Linked DNA regions of Hydrogenovibrio crunogenus. The protein of the gene in region 3 interacts with the protein of the main gene of each other region in a pairwise test. Links are inferred from orthologs where the notes say so. Each region holds a gene or a part of one and is shown on either strand. Other genes may lie near its edges. The genes, in order: aceE, grpE, groL and GHNINEIG_RS05180.

Region 1 (4,914 bases), 720 kb from region 3 along the record:
TCAAGATGCCTGGCAATTTCCTCAGGGGGGCGTTCGTGAGAATGAAACGCCGCAACAAGCCGTTTTTCGTGAGTTGAAAGAAGAAGTGGGGTTGGAGCCTTCAGATGTCAGGGTCTTAGGTCGTACCAAGGATTGGCTCACTTATGATTTACCAAAACACCTGATTCGACACTACAGCCAACCGGTCTGTATTGGTCAGAAGCAGATTTGGTTTCTGCTGGGCATGTTAAGTGATGATGAAAAAATTAATTTAAATACCCATGAAACCCCAGAGTTTGAAGGGTGGAGTTGGGTGGATTATTGGGTGCCGGTTCAAAATGTGGTGGAATTTAAACAATCGGTTTATCATCAAGCCCTGACGGAACTTGAAACGCATTTACATAAATTCTGGACGAAAGAACACGTTGGGTAGTTTTTAGTTAAACTTTCCTGTCTCATTAAATGAGATGATATTCACGTTAAAACGAAGGTAACTTATTAAAATTCATCCAAGTTTTAATAAGTTACCTTTTTATATCCTTCCCTTATCCTCTTTTCAAACTGTTTTTATTTGATTGTAACAACTTCGATTTGTACAAAAATGCAGGGAAAAGCCGCTATCTTAGTTATGCAAAATAGGTAAAAAATGTTATTATGCCTGCGCATTTACATGAACTAGAATGGCTGATGCATTGTCTTATTTATGCCTTTCAAGATGTTCATACGTTTTGGAAATACTAAGTAGCTGGAAACCAAAACGGTTTTGTTGGCGGTAGAAGTAAGAACTACATTCTACTGAATGGCTTTAGGAAAACCCAGCCCCTGAAGCAGGTTTGAACCAACCAAAGAGGTTAAATTTTATGAACGATAAGTTCGTTGATCAGGATCCACAAGAAACACAAGAGTGGATTGACGCATTAGAAGCCGTTGTCTCCTTTGAAGGATCTGACAAGGCTCAACATATCATTGGCACTTTGATCGAGAAAGCGCGTGTTCATGGTATCGACATCCCTTATTCGGCAAATACGCCTTACATCAATACCATTGCCCCAGAAGAACAAGATAACTATCCAGGTGACGTAGGCATCGAGCGCAAAATGCGTGCGTTGTTACGCTGGAATGCCATGGCAATGGTTTCAAGAGCAAACAAATACACCAGTGTCGGTGGTCACATCGCTTCGTACGCTTCCAGCTGTACTTTATATGAAGTTGGGATGAACCACTTCTTTAAAGGACCAAAGCATGAGCAAGGTGCGGATATGGTTTTCTTCCAAGGACACACTGCCCCAGGGATGTATGCACGCTCTTATATGGAAGGTCGTTTAGAAGCGGATCAACTGAGAAACTATCGTCAAGAAGTCGATGGTAATGGCCTATCGTCTTATCCTCATCCATGGTTGATGTCAGATTACTGGCAGTTCCCAACAGTTTCAATGGGCTTGGGGCCTTTAATGGCAATTTACCAAGCGCGTTTCATGAAATACATGCAAGCACGTGGTTTAGCAGAAACTCAAGGGCGTAAGGTTTGGGCCTTCTTGGGTGACGGTGAGATGGATGAACCGGAATCACGTGGTGCTTTACAGCTTGCCAAGCGTGAAAACCTAGACAACTTAATTTTTGTAATCAACTGTAACCTACAACGTCTGGATGGCCCGGTTCGAGGGAATGACAAAATCATTCAAGAACTGGAAGGGGTTTTCCGTGGTGCCGGTTGGAACGTTATCAAAGTCATTTGGGGGTCAGGCTGGGATCGTCTGCTTTCAAAAGACGTCACCGGTAAGCTGATCGAGCGTATGGGTGAAGTGGTTGATGGTGAGTACCAGGCTTATAAAGCAAAAGATGGTGCTTTCGTCCGTGAACACTTCTTCGGTAAATACCCGGAAACAGCCGAGCTGGTTAAAGACATGACGGATGATGAAATTTTCCGTCTAACCCGTGGGGGTCATTCACCGCGTAAGATTTACAACGCTTATAAGCGTGCGACCGAATCACAAGGTAAACCGACTGTTATCCTAGCCAAAACCGTTAAAGGGTATGGAATGGGACAGTATGGTGAAGCCGCGAACACGGCGCATCAGCAGAAGAAACTGGATCTGGAAGGGATGAAATATTTCCGTGATCGTTTCTCTGTACCAATTTCAAATGAAGAACTGGAAAAAGACATTCCGTTCCATCGTCCGGATGAAGATTCCGATGTTCTGAAATACATGAAAGAGCGCCGTGAAGCATTGGGTGGCGATTTACCAAGTCGTCAAGATACGGCAGAGCCACTTCCTGTTCCAGACCTGTCTGTTTTCAAAATGTTAACAGAAGGCACGGAAGACCGTGAAATGTCTACGACTATGGCGTTCGTCCGTATCATCTCAATCTTGTTAAGAGATAAGAAGATTGGGCCACGTTGTGTCCCGATTATTCCAGATGAAGCGCGTACTTTCGGGATGGAAGGATTGTTCCGTCAAGTCGGTATCTACGATCCGGCCGGTCAGCTCTATGAGCCAATGGATTCAGACCAATTGATGTGGTACAAAGAATCTGCCAACGGTCAAGTTTTCCAAGAAGGGATCAACGAAGCCGGTGCCATGTCTAACTGGATCGCAGCAGCGACTGCTTATGCGAACTATGGCGTGAGCATGATTCCTTTCTATATCTACTATTCTATGTTCGGTTATCAGCGTATTGGTGACTTGGCATGGGCCGCAGGGGATTCTCGTGCCCGTGGTTTCCTAATGGGTGGAACAGCAGGTCGTACCACACTAGAAGGTGAAGGGCTACAGCATCAGGACGGTCATAACTTGATTCAATTCGATCATGTACCGAACTGTTTGTCTTACGATCCAACCTTCGCTTATGAAATGGCCGTCATCATCCGTGATGGGATTAAACGTATGTTCAACGAAAAAGAAGACGTTTACTACTACATTACGTGTATGAATGAAAACTACTCGCACCCTGCGATGCCGGAAGGCTCGGAAGAAGGCATTCTAAAAGGTCTTTATTCCTTCAAGAAGTCTGAAGCGAAACATAAAAACAAAGTTCAGTTGATGGGGTCCGGTACGATTTTCCGTGAAGTGATCGCCGCAGCTGACATGCTAGAAAACGAGTGGGATGTTGCCGCAGATATCTGGGCAGCACCAAGTTTCAACCTGTTACGTCGTGACGGAATTGAAACAACACGCTGGAATAGCATGCACCCAACTGAAAAGCCAAAAGTTTCTTATTGTGAAGCCACATTATCGGGTGCGAAAGGCCCGTTTATTGCGGCAACGGATTATATCCGCGATTACCCTAACCGTATTCGTGAATATGTTCCGGGTGAGTTCTATGTGTTAGGAACGGATGGTTTCGGGCGTTCTGATACGCGTGAACAACTTCGTAAGTTCTTTGAAGTGAATCGCTACTACGTAGTAGTGGAATCACTCAAAGCCTTGGCAGATGCCGGTAGCATCAAGCCAGAAGTGGTTCAGAAAGCAATTGAAAAATACGGGATTGATAGCGAAAAAACCTATCCCGTTCATGCTTAATAGAAACGTCTAACCAGACATCGCTGTTAGTGACCTAGCAGCGAAAGAATTCATATTTGGCTTGATTGATTCGTTTAAACCCAATCAAGCTGAATACTAAGAAGGAATTAAATGAAATGGCTACACAGCAAATTAATATCCCGGATATCGGCGATTTTGATTCAGTAGAAGTTATTGAAGTTTTAGTCGCCGAAGGAGATGAGGTCGCTGTTGATGATTCTTTACTCACGTTAGAATCAGATAAAGCAACGATGGAAATCCCTGCGCCTTACGCCGGAAAAATCACCAAAGTCACTGTTTCAGTCGGCGATAAAGTCGCGGAAGGCGATGCGGTTTTCGAAATTGAAGTGTCTGAAGCGGCTGCTTCCCCTGAAAAGGCTGAGCAAAAAGCCGAAGAAAAGCCAGCTCCAGCAAAAGCACCTGAAGCCCCTAAAGAAGCGCCTAAGCCAGCAGCAGAATCTGCCCCGGCACCAACGCCTTCTCCAACTGCACAAGCGTTAACCAAACCTGTCAATGCACAGTCTATGGGCGCAGCCTCTCATGCCTCTCCATCGGTCAGAGCCTTCGCGCGTAAATTGGGTGTCGACATCAATACCGTGTCTGGAACAGGTCCTAAAGGGCGTATCCAGCAATCTGATATTGAAGCCATGATTAAATCAGTCATGCAAGGCGGTGCGGGCGCAGGTCAAGCACAAGGCGGCATGGGCATTCCATCTGTACCGGAAATCGACTTCAGTCAGTTCGGTGAAACTGAGACCGAAGAGTTGGGACGTATCAAGAAAATCTCTGGTAAGTTCCTACAAACAAGCTGGTTGAATGTCCCGCATGTCACGCAGTTTGACGAATGCGACATCACTGAAATGGACGCCTTCCGTAAGAGCATGAAAGCGAAAGCGGAAAAAGAAGGCGTGAAATTAACGCCACTGGTCTTCGTGATGAAAGCCGTGGTCAAAGCGTTGCAAGACTTTCCAAGTTTCAACAGCTCTTTATCGCCAGACGGTCAGTCTTTGATTAAAAAGCATTACTACAACATCGGTGTGGCGGTTGATACACCAAATGGGTTGGTCGTACCGGTTCTACGTGATGTCGATAAAAAAGGCATTTATGAGCTGTCTCGTGAGCTGATGGAAATTTCCGGCAAAGCACGTGACGGTAAATTGTCGCCAAAAGATATGTCCGGCGGCACCTTTACCATCTCCAGCTTAGGCGGTATCGGCGGCACGCAGTTTACGCCAATCGTCAACGCTCCGGAAGTCGCTATCATGGGGCTTTCAAAAGCGAAAATGCAACCGGTCTGGAACGGGTCTGAATTTGAACCGCGTTTGGTGATGCCGTTCAGTGTGTCTTACGATCACCGTGTGGTCGATGGTGCGGAAGGCGTTCGCTTTACCACGACGGTGGGTCAGTATTTAAC
Region 2 (4,691 bases), 590 kb from region 3 along the record:
TCTTTACCGAAAAATTCTTTAACCGCTGCCTGAACCATTGGAACACGCGTTGAACCACCAACCAAAATAACATCATCAATTTCAGAAGCTGATAAACCAGCATCTTTAAGTGCTGTCTTACAAGGATCGATAGAACGTTGAACCAACCCTTCAATTAGCGACTCGAACTTCGCACGGGTGATTTTCATGTTCAAATGCTTAGGTCCCGTTGCATCAGCCGTTACATATGGCAAGTTAATGTCTGTTTGCTCACGTGAAGAAAGTTCAATTTTTGCTTTCTCAGCCGCTTCACGAACACGTTGAAGTGCCAATTTATCCAGCTTCAAGTCAACATTTTGATCTTTCTTAAATTCGGTTGCGATGTAATCTACGATTACGTTATCGAAGTCTTCACCCCCTAAGAAAGTGTCCCCATTGGTTGATAAAACTTCAACTTGCTTTTCACCATCTAAGTCAGCCACTTCGATGATTGAGATATCGAATGTCCCCCCACCTAAATCGTAAACCGCGATTTTGCTATCCGCTTTGACTTTATCCATACCATAAGCCAATGCCGCTGCCGTTGGCTCGTTGATGATACGTTTAACTTCTAGACCCGCGATTTTACCTGCATCTTTCGTTGCTTGACGCTGAGAGTCATTAAAATAAGCCGGAACCGTGATAACCGCTTCTGTCACTTCATGACCTAAATAATCTTCTGCAGTTTTCTTCATTTTCATCAAGGTACGAGCAGATACTTCCTGTGGAGAAAGTTTTTTATCACCTACCTGCACCCATGCATCGCCATTGTCTGCTGAAATGATTTTGTAAGACACCATGTCCTTATCTTTTTCAACGACTGCATCATCAGCACGACGACCGATCAGACGCTTGATAGCAAACAAAGTGTTTTCCGGGTTCGTCACTGCTTGACGTTTTGCAGAATCCCCTACTAATACTTCACCATCATCAGCATAAGCAACAATAGAAGGTGTTGTACGAGCCCCTTCTGCGTTAGGAATTACTTTTGTTTCTTTTCCTTCCATGACTGCGACACATGAGTTTGTTGTCCCTAAGTCAATCCCGATAATTTTTCCCATAATTTTCTCCAAATTTCATCGCCAGACTAGGCGAGATATTTTTAACTTTAATTAAAACTTTTAACGTTACGTTGTATATAAGGCGGTTGATTTATTATTCAAGGCTTTCTTACAACTTTTTTCGTATTTTTTAAGATTTTTTATTCAGCGACCACAACGCGTGCCGGACGAACCAGACGGTCATTTAACACATAGCCTTTTTGGAAAACTTCAATGACCATTTGTGAATCATGATCCGGTGATGGAATCATCGTCATGGCTTCATGCAATTGTGGGTCAAACTTCTCACCTGCTGGGTTGACACGTTCAACATTGAACTTTTGCATCACATCCAGGAATTGCTTAAAGGTCATATCCAACCCTTCACGGATACTGTCAACCGTTACATCTTCTTTTGAAGATGCGTCCAATCCCATTTCCATAGAATCCAAAACCGGTAGCAACTCATTGACAAATTTTTCCAGAGCGAACTTATGGGCGCTTTCAACATCCATGCGTGTGCGGCGTTTTAAATTTTCCATATCCGCCAACGTTCTCAGCGCCAATTCTTTTTGAGATTCCGCCTCTTTTTTTGCTTCTTCCAGCATGGCTTCTAGGTCATGTTCAACCGCATCCTCTGCTTGATGCGTTTCTTCTGATACTTCCCCTTCAGCCGTTGCATTGTGTTGTTCTTCATTAAGTTCTGTCTTGTTATCAGACATAAAAAATCTCCAGAATATGATAATTTTAAATCACGAGGTTTATAAGGACGCATTTTGGGGATTCAACCCAAAAAGTCAGTTTTTTTATAAAAAAATTTACAATCAAAAAAAACCGCCAGGCCTGGCGGTTTATTTTTTCAGCAAGGAGCTTAAGATTCGAGCAGTCATATCGACTTTAGGTACGATTTTGTCATACGGCATTCGGCTGGGGCCCACCACGCCCAGCACCCCCATCACTTCACCTTCTCGCTCATAAGGCGTGGTAATCACACTGCAGTTTTGATAGGTTTCATTACCACATTCACTGCCAATGAAAACCTGAACGCCATTGGCCTGCATACTCTTATTGAGCAACCCCAACATATCAGAGTGCTCTTCAAAAGAATGGAACAGTGCTTTCAGTTTTTCTGCATCCGCCAATTCATCGTAATTGAGTAAGTTGGTTTTGCCTGAGACGAAATAAGGCGCACTCTTCTGCATCTTTTGTTCAATGACCTGATCCGTCGCTTCAACAATCGACAGCATCAAAGCGTCCATTGTTCTACGTAACTCATCCAAGCGTTCTACCAGCATTTTTTTCACCTCTGACAAATGGCGTCCGGCGAAATGCTCATTCAAATAATTAGCCGCTTGAATGAGTTGAGACGAAGAAACATCTTCTTCAAACTCAATAATTCGATTTTGCACATCCTGATCATTTAAAACCAAAACGACCAATACACGCTTGTTATTCAGTTTAACGAAATCAATATGACGTAACGTTTCTTGCTCTTGATTCGGCAACATCACCAAACTTGCCATCCCCGTTAATCCAGAAAGGATATTGGATGCCGAGCCCAGCAATTCTTCTTGCGTTTGTGCTTGAGTAAATCCGCGCTGAATTTCTTGTGTTAAAGAGGAGTTTAAAGGCTGTACCGTCAAGATAGAATCGACAAATACGCGAAAACCATGATCTGTCGGTACTCGCCCTGCAGAAGTATGAGGGGAATGAATCAAGCCCATTTTTTCCAAATCCGACATGACATTACGAACCGTGGCAGAACTGACTGAAACATCCGGCAATTTAGCGAGCACGGATGACCCGACAGGCTTTCCATCATTTAGGTATAATGCCATCAAGTGCTTAAAAAGTAATTGCGAACGATCATTTAAATTCATAATCAGACTTATATTAGGTTACTGCGTTATTGTTTGTTATACGCCCAATAATCAGAATTAAATGGTTTTCTCAGTTGACTATTTGGCACGAAGTTATCAGTATTATGGGAACAATTTTTTAATTTTCAAGCAGACTTAAGCAAATCCTGTTTAAAACACGATAGGCAAAGCATCAAGGAATCGGTCCATGTTTAATAAAATCGGTATTTTTGGTAAATACAGCGGCATTCAATCATGGGATTTGATTGATAAACTGATTTTATATTTTCAAAAGAAGCAGAAAAAGGTCATATTAGATCAACGGTCTTGTGCCGACTTCCCTATCGAGCGTTATGGCATAGAGCGCTTAGAACGAGATGCACTCATGAAAGAAATTGATTTTGCCGTTGTCGTGGGCGGTGATGGCACTTTTCTGGACGTCGCTCGGTGTATCGTCGATTACAACATCCCTATTCTCGGCGTCAATTTAGGGCGCTTAGGATTCTTAGCAGATGTTTCCCCTGATACGATGATGGTCACGCTGGACGAAGTGCTTGCCGATGATTACACCTGTGAAGAAAGAACACTGCTGCATGTGCTCATTAAAAAAGATGGCGAAACCTTATTTGATGAAGTCGCGTTCAACGATGTCGTTTTACACAAAAATGACTCGCCACGTATGATTGAATTCGAAACCTTTGTCGACAATCGTTTTTTGAACAGTCAACGTTCTGATGGGTTGATTATCGCCACGCCAACCGGATCAACCGCTTATTCGTTGTCTGCAGGCGGTCCCATCGTTGACCCGGGTCTTAACGCTATGACACTGGTATCGATTAACCCCCATACGATGAGCAACCGTCCAGTCGTGGTTTCGGGTGACAGCGAAATTTTAATTCGTCCGCATGATAACTGTAGTGGCACAGCATCGATTATTTGTGATGGTCAAGTGACCTTTCAAATTGAAGCCAAACACGAAACCTATGTGACACGCCACCCTAACTTCATTAAAATGGTGCATCCTAAAAACCATGATCATTATGAATTACTGCGTGCGAAACTGAATTGGGGTCAAAAACTTTAATGAAAAAAGCGCGTCTTCCGGCCAACGAATTTTGAGAACTGTATGCTACAAGAATTGTCGATTCAAAATCTTGCTCTTATCGAAAAACTTCAACTCAACTTTGACACAGGGTTCACCACCTTAACCGGGGAAACCGGTGCCGGAAAATCGATTTTACTCGATGCCTTAGGGCTGGCGCTAGGCGAAAGAGCCGACAGCAGTTTGGTGCGCCATGGCACCTTAAAAGCGGACATTACCGCCGATTTTGATATTACCAATCTGCCACAAGTTCAGGCCTGGTTGGCAGAGAATGAATTGGATGAAGACAATGAATGTTTGTTGCGTCGTACACTGACGTCAGAAGGACGTTCAAAAGCCTACATTAATGGTTTACCCGCCTCGGTTTCACAGTTAAAGATGCTGAGCAGTCTCTTGATTGATATTCATGGTCAGCACGAGCACCAATCGCTGATGCATACCAGTAAGCAATTGGAGCTTTTAGATGCTTACGCTCAACATGACGCCTTACTGAATGAGACGGAGAAAGCCTACCAGGCCTGGCAAAAACTCAATCAAGAATACCAAACGTTGCTCAATGACCAAACAGACCGCCAAAGCAAAATTGAACTGCTGAGCTTTCAGCAACAAGAATTCGACAAAGTTCAGCCGCAAGCAGATGAATTTGAAGCGTTGTCGGAAGAACAAAACAGT
Region 3 (4,709 bases):
GGTTTTGAATAAGACCGACTTACTGTTAGAAGAAGAGGCTAATGAATTGTGTGATCAAATCGTCGAGCGTTTGAATTGGACAGGGCCGGTTTTTGCCATCTCAGCGGTGAACCGAGTGGGAACGGATGAGTTGGTGAAAGAAGTGGCCTATGGTTTAGAGCAAAATCGTTTAAAAGCTCAAGAACAAGCTGTTGAAGAGTAAGGAAGTATCGTGTTAACTCGATCAGATATCCATCAAAAATCACGCCGTTGGGTGGTTAAAATTGGCAGCGCCCTGTTAACCAATGATGGTCGTGGTCTGAATAAAGAGGCGATGGCGCAATGGGTATCCCAGATGGTGGCTTTACGTCAAAAAGGGATTGAGCTTGTGATTGTCTCTTCCGGTTCTGTGGCGGAAGGCATGCAGCGTCTGGGTTGGTCTAAAAGACCTTCTGAGCTGAACGAATTGCAAGCCGCTGCCGCGGTTGGGCAAATGGGCTTGGTGCAGGCATATGAATCTGAATTTGCTAAAAATGGGATTCATACCGCGCAAATCTTGATGACACATGATGATTTGTCTAACCGTGCGCGTTATTTGAATGCCTCGAATACTATTCAGACATTATTAGAGCATGGAGTTGTGCCGGTCATTAATGAGAATGATACAGTCGTGACTGATGAAATTCGCTTTGGAGATAATGATACGTTGGCGGCATTGACAGCGAACTTAGTGTCGGCGGATGTGCTAGTGATTTTGACTGATCAAAATGGTCTATACAATGACAACCCGCGCACCAATCCGAATGCCGAGCTGATTTCCGAAGCGCAGGTCAGCCGAAAAGATATTGAAGCGATGGCCAGTTCTGAAGGCGGCAGTTTAGGAAAAGGCGGCATGTATACCAAAGTCATGGCGGCCAAACGCGCAGCTCGCTCTGGAACGGCAACCTTTATTGCTTCCGGGCGAGAAGATAATGTGTTGCCTCGATTGTTGGCGGGGGAATCACTGGGGACGTTGCTGATTCCTGATTTAGAGCCTTTGACGGCTAAGAAGCGATGGTTGGCGGGGCATTTACAGGCTAAAGGTCAATTGGTGTTGGATGAAGGCGCGGTGAAAGCGTTGCAGTCTTCCGGTAAAAGTCTGTTGCCGATTGGCGTGAAAGACATGAGTGGTGAATTTCAACGTGGAGAAATGGTAATTTGCGTGAATGAAAAAAATCAGGAAGTTGCACGAGGATTGGTGAATTATCCTTTTTTTGAAACGCAAAAGATCATGGGGCATCCGTCTTCGGAAATTAGCCAGTTGCTGGGTTATAGTGATGGTGAATTCTTGATTCATTGTGATAACTTGGTTCTAGTCGATTAGCGATTAAAACGGCCAGGCCTGGTCGTTTTTGGATTTTCTTTTAAAATCTTCTTTTCTTACCCTTGAAAAATAAATTAACGTCACTATAAGGCTTGACAGTGATGAACCAATCTATAAAATAATTAGCACTCTCGATGGTAGAGTGCTAATTATTGAAAATTTAGTAACTAAAACCATGAATTATCAAACTTTTAGGAGAATCCTATGAATATAAAACCGTTACATGACCGAGTGGTCGTTCGTCAAGTTGAAGAACAAAAAGAATCAACAGGCGGTATTTTGCTACCTGGTTCTGCACAAGAAAAAGAGAACTTAGGCGAAGTCGTGGCTGTAGGGCCAGGTAAAGCGGCGGATAATGGTTCAATTATTCCAATGACTGTAAAAGTCGGCGATAAAGTGATGTTCGGTCAGTACTCTGGTCAAGAAGTGAAAGACGATGCTGGCAAACCACTTAAAGTGATGCGTGAAGACGATATCATCGCGATTGTAGAGTAATTAAGACATTCATTAAACAGAATACAAAAAGGATTTAAAGATGGCTAAAGACGTAAGATTAGGTTTAGACGCCCGCGAAAAGATGGTTGAAGGGATCAATGTCCTAGCGGATGCAGTGAAAGTAACTTTAGGGCCTAAAGGGCGTAATGTTGTGCTAGAAAAATCATTTGGTGCACCAACGGTCACTAAAGATGGTGTTTCCGTTGCTCGTGAAATTGAACTGGAAGATAAGTTCATGAACATGGGCGCACAAATGGTTAAAGAAGTGTCTTCTCAAACCAATGATGTGGCGGGTGATGGTACAACGACAGCAACAGTTTTAGCGCAGTCTATCGTTCGTGAAGGGATGAAGTCGGTTGCGGCAGGCATGAACCCGATGGACCTTAACCGTGGTATTCATAAAGCGGTTGAAGCCGTAGTTAAAGAAATTCAAAAAATGTCTGTTCCTTGTACGACAACAGAGTCGATTGCACAGGTCGGTACGATTTCTGCCAACTCTGATTCAGCGGTTGGGAAAATGATTGCTGAAGCCATGGAGAAAGTTTCGACAGAAGGTGTCATCACGGTTGAAGAAGGGTCTTCTTTGCATGATGAGCTTGTCGTGGTTGAAGGGATGGAGTTTGATCGTGGTTACTTATCACCTTATTTCGTAACCAACCAAGAAAAAATGGTCGCGGAATTAGACAACCCATACATCTTGTTACACGATAAAAAGATTTCAAACATCCGTGACTTGCTACCAACATTGGAAGCGGTTTCAAAAGCGGGTCGTCCATTATTGATCATCGCAGAAGATGTTGATGGTGAAGCGTTGGCGACATTGGTTATCAACAACATGCGTGGTATTGTAAAAGCAACGGCAATTAAAGCGCCTGGTTTCGGTGAACGTCGTAAAGCCATGCTGCAAGATATGGCGGTTTTAACAGGTGGTACAGTGATTTCTGAAGAAGTTGGTCTAACACTTGAAAATGTGTCGCTTGATATGTTGGGTGAAACCAAGTCTGCCGTTGTTGGTAAAGACAGCACAAAACTGATTGACGGTGCCGGTGCGAAAGAAGATATTGAAGCCCGTTGTGCTCAAATTCGCTCTCAAGCTGAAAATACGACTTCTGAATATGATTCAGAGAAACTTCAAGAGCGTTTGGCTAAATTGTCAGGCGGGGTTGCGGTTATCAAGCTGGGTGCCGCGACAGAAGTTGAAATGAAAGAGAAGAAAGATCGTGTAGACGATGCATTGCATGCGACACGTGCAGCGGTCCAAGAAGGGATTGTTGCCGGTGGTGGTGTTGCTCTGGTTCGTGCGCGTTCAAAAGTCAAAGTTAAAGGTGATAATGACGAGCAGCAACTTGGGATTGAAATTGCCTTGCGTGCAATGGAAGAGCCAATGCGTCAAATCGCAGCAAACTGTGGTTTAGAAGGGTCAGTTATTGTTAACAAGGTTATGGAATCAAAAGATAACATGGGCTTCGATGCGGCTTCTGAGACCTATGTAGACATGATTAAAGCCGGTATCATTGATCCAGCTAAAGTAACACGTTCAGCATTGCAAAATGCGGCTTCGGTTGCCGGTCTGGTATTGACTACTGGTGCTGCGATTGCAGACCTTCCTTCTAAAGATGGTGCTTCTGCAGATGCAGCGGCAGCAGCTGGTGGCATGGGAGGTATGGGCGGAATGATGTAATTTAAATTGGCGCGTTTTGTGTGAATTAAATTCGCTGAAATGCTCAATTTAAAGTTCTGCTTAGAATCAAAGAGCCCGCTTTATGCGGGCTTTTTGCTCTTAAATGCTTATCAAAAACAATCAGGCCTGGCTGTTTTTGATAAGCATTTGTGACGGTAAAAGTAAGGTAACGGTATGTCTGAATCTCATCCAGTATTGTATTCCTATCGACGATGCCCCTATGCGATGCGTGCCAGAATGGGGTTGTATTTATCTGGTGTACAAGTGGAGCAACGTGAAATTGAATTTTGGGATAAGCCCGCTTCAATGTTAACGGCTTCTCCGAAAGGGACGGTCCCCGTACTGGTCTTGCAAGATGATAGTGTGGTGGAGGAAAGTTTCGATATTATGCTCTGGGCATTATCTCAAAGAGATACGTATCAATGGCTGGACTCAAAAGGTGATTTGCCTTCAGAGCAGTCAGCTCTAGTGGAACAGTGTGACGAGGAATTTAAACCTCACCTGGATCATTATAAATATGCCGACCGGTTTCCAGAAAAGTCAGCAAAACATTATCGTGCCCAAGGTGAGCGTTTTCTCCAGCATCTAGAAGATCAGTTGCAAGAGAATACTCATCAAGCAGGCGACCGGTATTTATTTGGCGCGAAGGTTAGCCTAGCAGACATTGCCATTTTTCCGTTTATTCGACAGTTTGCCCATGTTGACAAAGAGTGGTTTGCGGCCGCAAGTTACCCGGCATTGCGTCAATGGTTAATACAGCTGATGGAATCGAATTACTTTAAGGCGATTATGAAAAACCGTCCCAAGTGGGAAGTGGGTCACGTGCCTTTATGGTTGGATGAACCTGACTTGATGACAAAGGATCAATTCCGAAAAAAAGCACAAGGCTTGTAGATCGAGAAACGAAAAGCCATTAGTGGTGATTGGCATTCAATGATAAAATGAACGCATTGATAAAATTTAAAGATGTGATTCATTTCACATGAAGTGGTTGAGAGAATGGAAAAAACAAAAATCAAAATTGGTATCGTGGGTGGAACAGGCTATACCGGTGTAGAGCTGTTAAGAATCTTAGCAAGCCATCCGAATGCAGACGTGGTGGCGATTACGTCTCGTAGCGAATCCGGGTTAAAGGTTGCCGATTTGTTTCCGAATTTGAGAGGTCATTATGATGGTTTGGCTTTCTCAGAA
Region 4 (4,467 bases), 700 kb from region 3 along the record:
CCATATTGATGTGTCCTGAAAGCTTAATCAGATTCTCTTCAACAATCGCGACTGTTTCCTTTGACACATTAACAACCATCATTGCTTAGCTCTCTTCTGGCTCAACCAATTTTGATTCATTATTTTTGATGACCAACCCTTTAATCACGTCATCAATACCTGATTTTTGAAATTCCGATGCGAAAGATTTTCGATAGTTCAACAACATGCTAATTCCTTCAATAGAAACATCGTATAAAAACCACTTTTGCTTTTTCTTGTTCCAATAAGCCCGGTAAACCACGGTCGACTTATTACCATCGGCTTGTGTGACTTCAGTTTTGACAGATGCACGCCCTTCGCGTGTTTCAATCATTTTTTCAACCACAATACTGGTGACTTTTAACTTTAGGATACTTTTAGAGTATGACCGTAACAACGTGTTCGTAAAGGCATCAACAAATGCTTCTTGCTGAGCTTTCGTTGCGGTTCTCCAATAACGCCCCATTACATAACGCGCCATTTTGGGGGTGTCAACGTAGGGTAGAACAAATTCATCTGCAAAAGCTTTAATCTTTTGAGGGTCTGCTTCCAGTTCTTCTCGTCGAGCATCAACTTCGGATACAACTGTTTCTGAAAGCTCCTTAACAAGCGTTTCAGGGTTGTCTTGTGAAATAGGTTGAGCACAAGCAACACCACCGCTAAACCCTAAAAGTGAGAGCATTAACAAAAAGGGTTTAAAATAATTCATTTTGAACTGTCTCCACTGTCTGCAAATTTGGTTAAAAACTGCCCGATCAACTCTTCCAAGACCAAAGCTGGCTGAACCAAGTCGAGCTGGTCACCCTCTCTTAAATACACATCATCCGCTCCGGGTTCCAAGCCAATATACTGATCTCCAAGCAAGCCCGACGTTAATATAGACGCTGATGTATCTAAAGGAAGCTCATCATAATCCTTGTAAATTTGCATCTTTACGCGTGCTTGATATGTCGTCTTATCAACCGAAATATCACTGACCCGCCCCACGACAACACCACTGATTTTAACGGGAGAGCGCACTTTTAAACCACCGATATTACTGAACAAGGCATTAATTTGGTAAGTCGGCTTTTCTTGAAGACCTTGAAAGTTACTGACTTTTAAGGCAATCATGATCAAAGAAATCATTGCCAGCAAGACAAAAACGCCTACCCAAATTTCAATTATTTTTCGTCGAGTCATTCTTTTTATCCTAAAAATTTGTTGCTCTGTTGTTAAATCTATTTATTTAGTGAAACATGATCGCTGTCAAGATAAAGTCCAGCCCTAACACTCCTAATGAAGAATGAACAACCGTGCGAGTGGTTGCCCGACTGACCCCTTCTGACGTTGGAATAGCATCATACCCTTGAAATAAAGCAACGATAGCAATCAAAACTGCAAATGCAATTGATTTAATAATGCCATTCAGCACATCTTCATTCCAGTCAACGTGTTCATTCATTTGAGTCCAAAAAGCGCCTTCATCGACGCCAAGCCAACCAACACCGACAATGTAACCACCCAAAATCCCCATGGCAATAAACATTAGTGACAGCATTGGCAGTACAATTAAAGCCGCTGTAAAACGTGGCGAAAATACAAATTTTAACGGATCGACCGCCATCATTTCTAAGGCTGACAACTGCTCTGTTGACCGCATCAACCCAATTTCAGCGGTTAATGCCGAGCCGGCGCGACCTGCAAACAATAAAGCAGCCACCACAGGCCCCAACTCTCTCAATAAAGACAAAGCGGTCATCGTGCCAACCGCCTCTTCAGAGTTATAATCAACCAACACGTTATAACCCTGTAAACTTAAGACCATACCGACAAACAGGCCTGCCGTCAAAATGATTGGCAAAGACAATACGCCTGAAAAATAGACTTGTTTAACCAGTAAATCTAATCTCAAAATGGAATAAGGCAGTGCGGGTAATAACGATAAAATAAAGATAGCACCCCGTCCAAAACTGGTAAATATCCTTAAAGCTGATTCACCCAGGCTGATCAGTAATCGAAACAACGGATTCATAAGCTTAAATCCTGTAAGTAAGGTTTGGTTGGGTAATCAAAGGGAACAGGGCCATCGGGCAAGCCTTTCAAAAACTGCTGAACATAGTCCGAAGAAGACTCCAGTAAGGATTCAGCCGTGCCTTCAGCAATAATCCTTCCTTCTGACAGAACACAGGCGTAGTCTGCGATGGATAATACTTCATTCACATCATGTGACACCGCCACGCTGGTTAAATTAAGGCTGTCATTTAGTTTGCGTATGAGCTCAATCAACACTCCCATCGTAATCGGATCCTGTCCAACAAAAGGCTCGTCATAAAAAATCATGTCAGGATCCAATGCAATGGCTCTTGCCAAGGCAACCCGTCGAGCCATGCCACCAGACAATTCTGAAACTTTTAATGCCTGCGCACCTCTTAATCCAACAGCTTGTAGTTTCATCAACACCAAAGGACGAATAATTTCTTCCGGAAGCTTTGTATGTTCGCGAACCGGAAAGGCCACATTATCAAAGACATTTAAATCTGTTAATAAAGCACCACTTTGAAAAAGCATGCCCATTTTTCGACGCAGTTCATACAATTTTTTTCTTCTTAACTGATGAACATCTTCCCCGTTTACCAACACTTGTCCACTATCAGGCTGCAACTGCCCTGCTATCAGTTTTAATAACGTTGTTTTCCCAGTACCGCTTGGCCCCATAATCGCCGTCACTTTTCCCGCCGGGATATTCAACGAAAGATCCTCAAAGATTTTGCGATCACCACGAGAAAAACTTAAATTTTTTATTTCGATTATCGATTCAACTGACATATGTTTCAAAGCACAACTTTAATTATTTAAGCCACTTTCTAAAAAGTTAAGGAAAAGATATTAACAAACTTTTATTTAAACCCAAAGACAATAAACCTAATAGCCCATAATTTCACCGACAATTTTTAAGTTTTTCACTTGGTCTATATCAATCTTTTCTCCACCGACAAAAAAAGGCGCACCATTTAGCTCATTTGGTAAAGATTGCATAAACTGCTTCAACATGCTTGACTGAACTTTTCCATCGGCATTTAACTTTTCAACAAACCCTACTGGCTCACCCGAGACATAGACTCCCTCATATTCCCAGCACCATCCGCTTTTCTTAGCGGTTTTCGAAACCAGTGTTACGGTATACCCTTTAAGGTTTTCAGGAAGCTCTTGATTGATGTTTTTCAAAATAATACCCGATGCCTGGTCTTGTAAAATCTGCTTTATTTTTTGAAGTTGATGAACGCTTTGTTCGTTAAACTCACTCACAACCTCTAGGTAAAACCAAAAAGATTCTCCTTCAAGCATATCAGCCAATTCTTCCAGCATTTCTTCTGACCATGACCGCCACACAGATTCTTCAACTAATACACACTCAAAAAAATTACTGTAATAATCAAGCCGCCAATCTTCAGGCATATCTTCCTGATAAAAAGAGTCTAACCAGCTTTCGGACTCCCAGCCTTGTGTACCGATGATTAAGTTGTCCACGTTTACTTCCTTGCGCTTTATAAACTTTATTTATTTTCATTATAAAAAAACATATAATGTTGGCTTTATATTTTTCAACTTGAAAAGAAAAACAAGCAAAAGACATTACATGACAAGTAGCCTCATTCTACCACTAATTGTTTTATTCGTAGGTTTAGCCCTCTTGGTTTGGAGCTCTGACATCTTCATTGAAGGTGCTGCCAGCACGGCGATTCACATGAACATTTCACCGCTCATTATTGGCGTTGTCGTCTTAGGGTTTGGTACCTCCGCTCCGGAAATTTTAGTGGCGATATTGGCCTCTATCGATGACAGCCCCGGGTTAGCAATTGGGAACGTGGTGGGATCAAACATTGCTAATATTGGTTTAGTGCTCGGGGTTACAGCAATCATCTCTCCCGTAGTGATCAAGTCTTCACTTCTTAAGCGCGAATTCCCAATCTTACTCGCCATCTCTTTAGTGGGTATTTTGCTGATGTTGGATCAGGATTTAGATTTCACAGACGGCATCATTCTACTGGCCTTACTGTTAATCGTAATGACCTGGATGATCCGAGCAAATAAAAACATCAATCCGAATGACCCTCTAGCAGAAGAAACCATCGAAGAACTTGAAGACCTTCCCAAATTAAGCAACCAAAAAGCGTTAAGCTTTCTTATCTTAGGGCTGGTCATATTAATGATCAGTGCCAAGATGATGGTTTGGGGTGCGGTTGAAATTGCGCACTTCTTTCATGTTCCTGAAATGATTATTGGTCTAACCATTGTTGCGATTGGAACAAGTTTACCAGAACTTGCAGCCGCTATTACAGCAGCTAAAAAAGGCGAGGCCGATCTAATGATCGGGAATATTCTAGGTTCAAACCTATTTAATTTATTAGCCGTTATGTCAATGCCTGCATTGATTGCTCCTTCGGTTATTGACAATGCGACTTT

Evidence for each region.
Region 1: the proteins of groL (region 3) and aceE interact in binary tests that used the Escherichia coli proteins (3 or more experiments, as listed by UniProt). The link is inferred for Hydrogenovibrio crunogenus from one-to-one orthologs.
Region 2: the proteins of groL (region 3) and grpE interact in binary tests that used the Escherichia coli proteins (3 or more experiments, as listed by UniProt). The link is inferred for Hydrogenovibrio crunogenus from one-to-one orthologs.
Region 4: the proteins of groL (region 3) and GHNINEIG_RS05180 interact in binary tests that used the Escherichia coli proteins (3 or more experiments, as listed by UniProt). The link is inferred for Hydrogenovibrio crunogenus from one-to-one orthologs.

The regions. Positions count from the first base shown.
Region 1 is NZ_CP032096.1:1,097,400-1,102,313, forward strand. What follows is about bases 520-3,700. They hold aceE (pyruvate dehydrogenase (acetyl-transferring), homodimeric type), read left to right. Parts: upstream 520-839; coding sequence 840-3,500; downstream 3,501-3,700. Other genes in these bases: aceF (dihydrolipoyllysine-residue acetyltransferase), read left to right, coding at 3,617-3,700. In the rest of the region: GHNINEIG_RS05285 (RNA pyrophosphohydrolase), read left to right, coding at 1-412; more of aceF, read left to right, coding at 3,701-4,914. UniProt on the Escherichia coli protein: Component of the pyruvate dehydrogenase (PDH) complex, that catalyzes the overall conversion of pyruvate to acetyl-CoA and CO(2).
Region 2 is NZ_CP032096.1:966,688-971,378, reverse strand. Bases 1-2,958 are described here. They hold grpE (nucleotide exchange factor GrpE), read right to left. Parts: upstream 1,781-2,958; coding sequence 1,220-1,780; downstream 1-1,219. Other genes in these bases: hrcA (heat-inducible transcriptional repressor HrcA), read right to left, coding at 1,910-2,938; dnaK (molecular chaperone DnaK), read right to left, coding at 1-1,079. Outside these bases: GHNINEIG_RS04605 (NAD(+) kinase), read left to right, coding at 3,126-4,001; DNA repair protein RecN, read left to right, coding at 4,044-4,691. UniProt on the Escherichia coli protein: Participates actively in the response to hyperosmotic and heat shock by preventing the aggregation of stress-denatured proteins, in association with DnaK and GrpE. It is the nucleotide exchange factor for DnaK and may function as a thermosensor.
Region 3 is NZ_CP032096.1:374,995-379,703, forward strand. The notes cover bases 1,222-4,197. They hold groL (chaperonin GroEL), read left to right. Parts: upstream 1,222-1,877; coding sequence 1,878-3,518; downstream 3,519-4,197. Other genes in these bases: proB (glutamate 5-kinase), read left to right, coding at 1,222-1,342; GHNINEIG_RS01735 (co-chaperone GroES), read left to right, coding at 1,547-1,837; GHNINEIG_RS01745 (glutathione S-transferase), read left to right, coding at 3,693-4,197. Outside these bases: Obg family GTPase CgtA, read left to right, coding at 1-202; more of proB, read left to right, coding at 212-1,221; more of GHNINEIG_RS01745, read left to right, coding at 4,198-4,412; argC (N-acetyl-gamma-glutamyl-phosphate reductase), read left to right, coding at 4,518-4,709.
Region 4 is NZ_CP032096.1:1,076,464-1,080,930, reverse strand. Bases 931-3,664 are described here. They hold GHNINEIG_RS05180 (ATP-binding cassette domain-containing protein), read right to left. Parts: upstream 2,830-3,664; coding sequence 2,032-2,829; downstream 931-2,031. Other genes in these bases: GHNINEIG_RS05170 (calcium/sodium antiporter), read left to right, coding at 3,641-3,664; GHNINEIG_RS05175 (DUF72 domain-containing protein), read right to left, coding at 2,926-3,531; mlaE (lipid asymmetry maintenance ABC transporter permease subunit MlaE), read right to left, coding at 1,250-2,035; mlaD (outer membrane lipid asymmetry maintenance protein MlaD), read right to left, coding at 931-1,203. Outside these bases: GHNINEIG_RS05200 (STAS domain-containing protein), read right to left, coding at 1-82; GHNINEIG_RS05195 (MlaC/ttg2D family ABC transporter substrate-binding protein), read right to left, coding at 86-730; more of mlaD, read right to left, coding at 727-930; more of GHNINEIG_RS05170, read left to right, coding at 3,665-4,467. UniProt on the Escherichia coli protein: Part of the ABC transporter complex MlaFEDB, which is involved in a phospholipid transport pathway that maintains lipid asymmetry in the outer membrane by retrograde trafficking of phospholipids from the outer membrane to the inner membrane.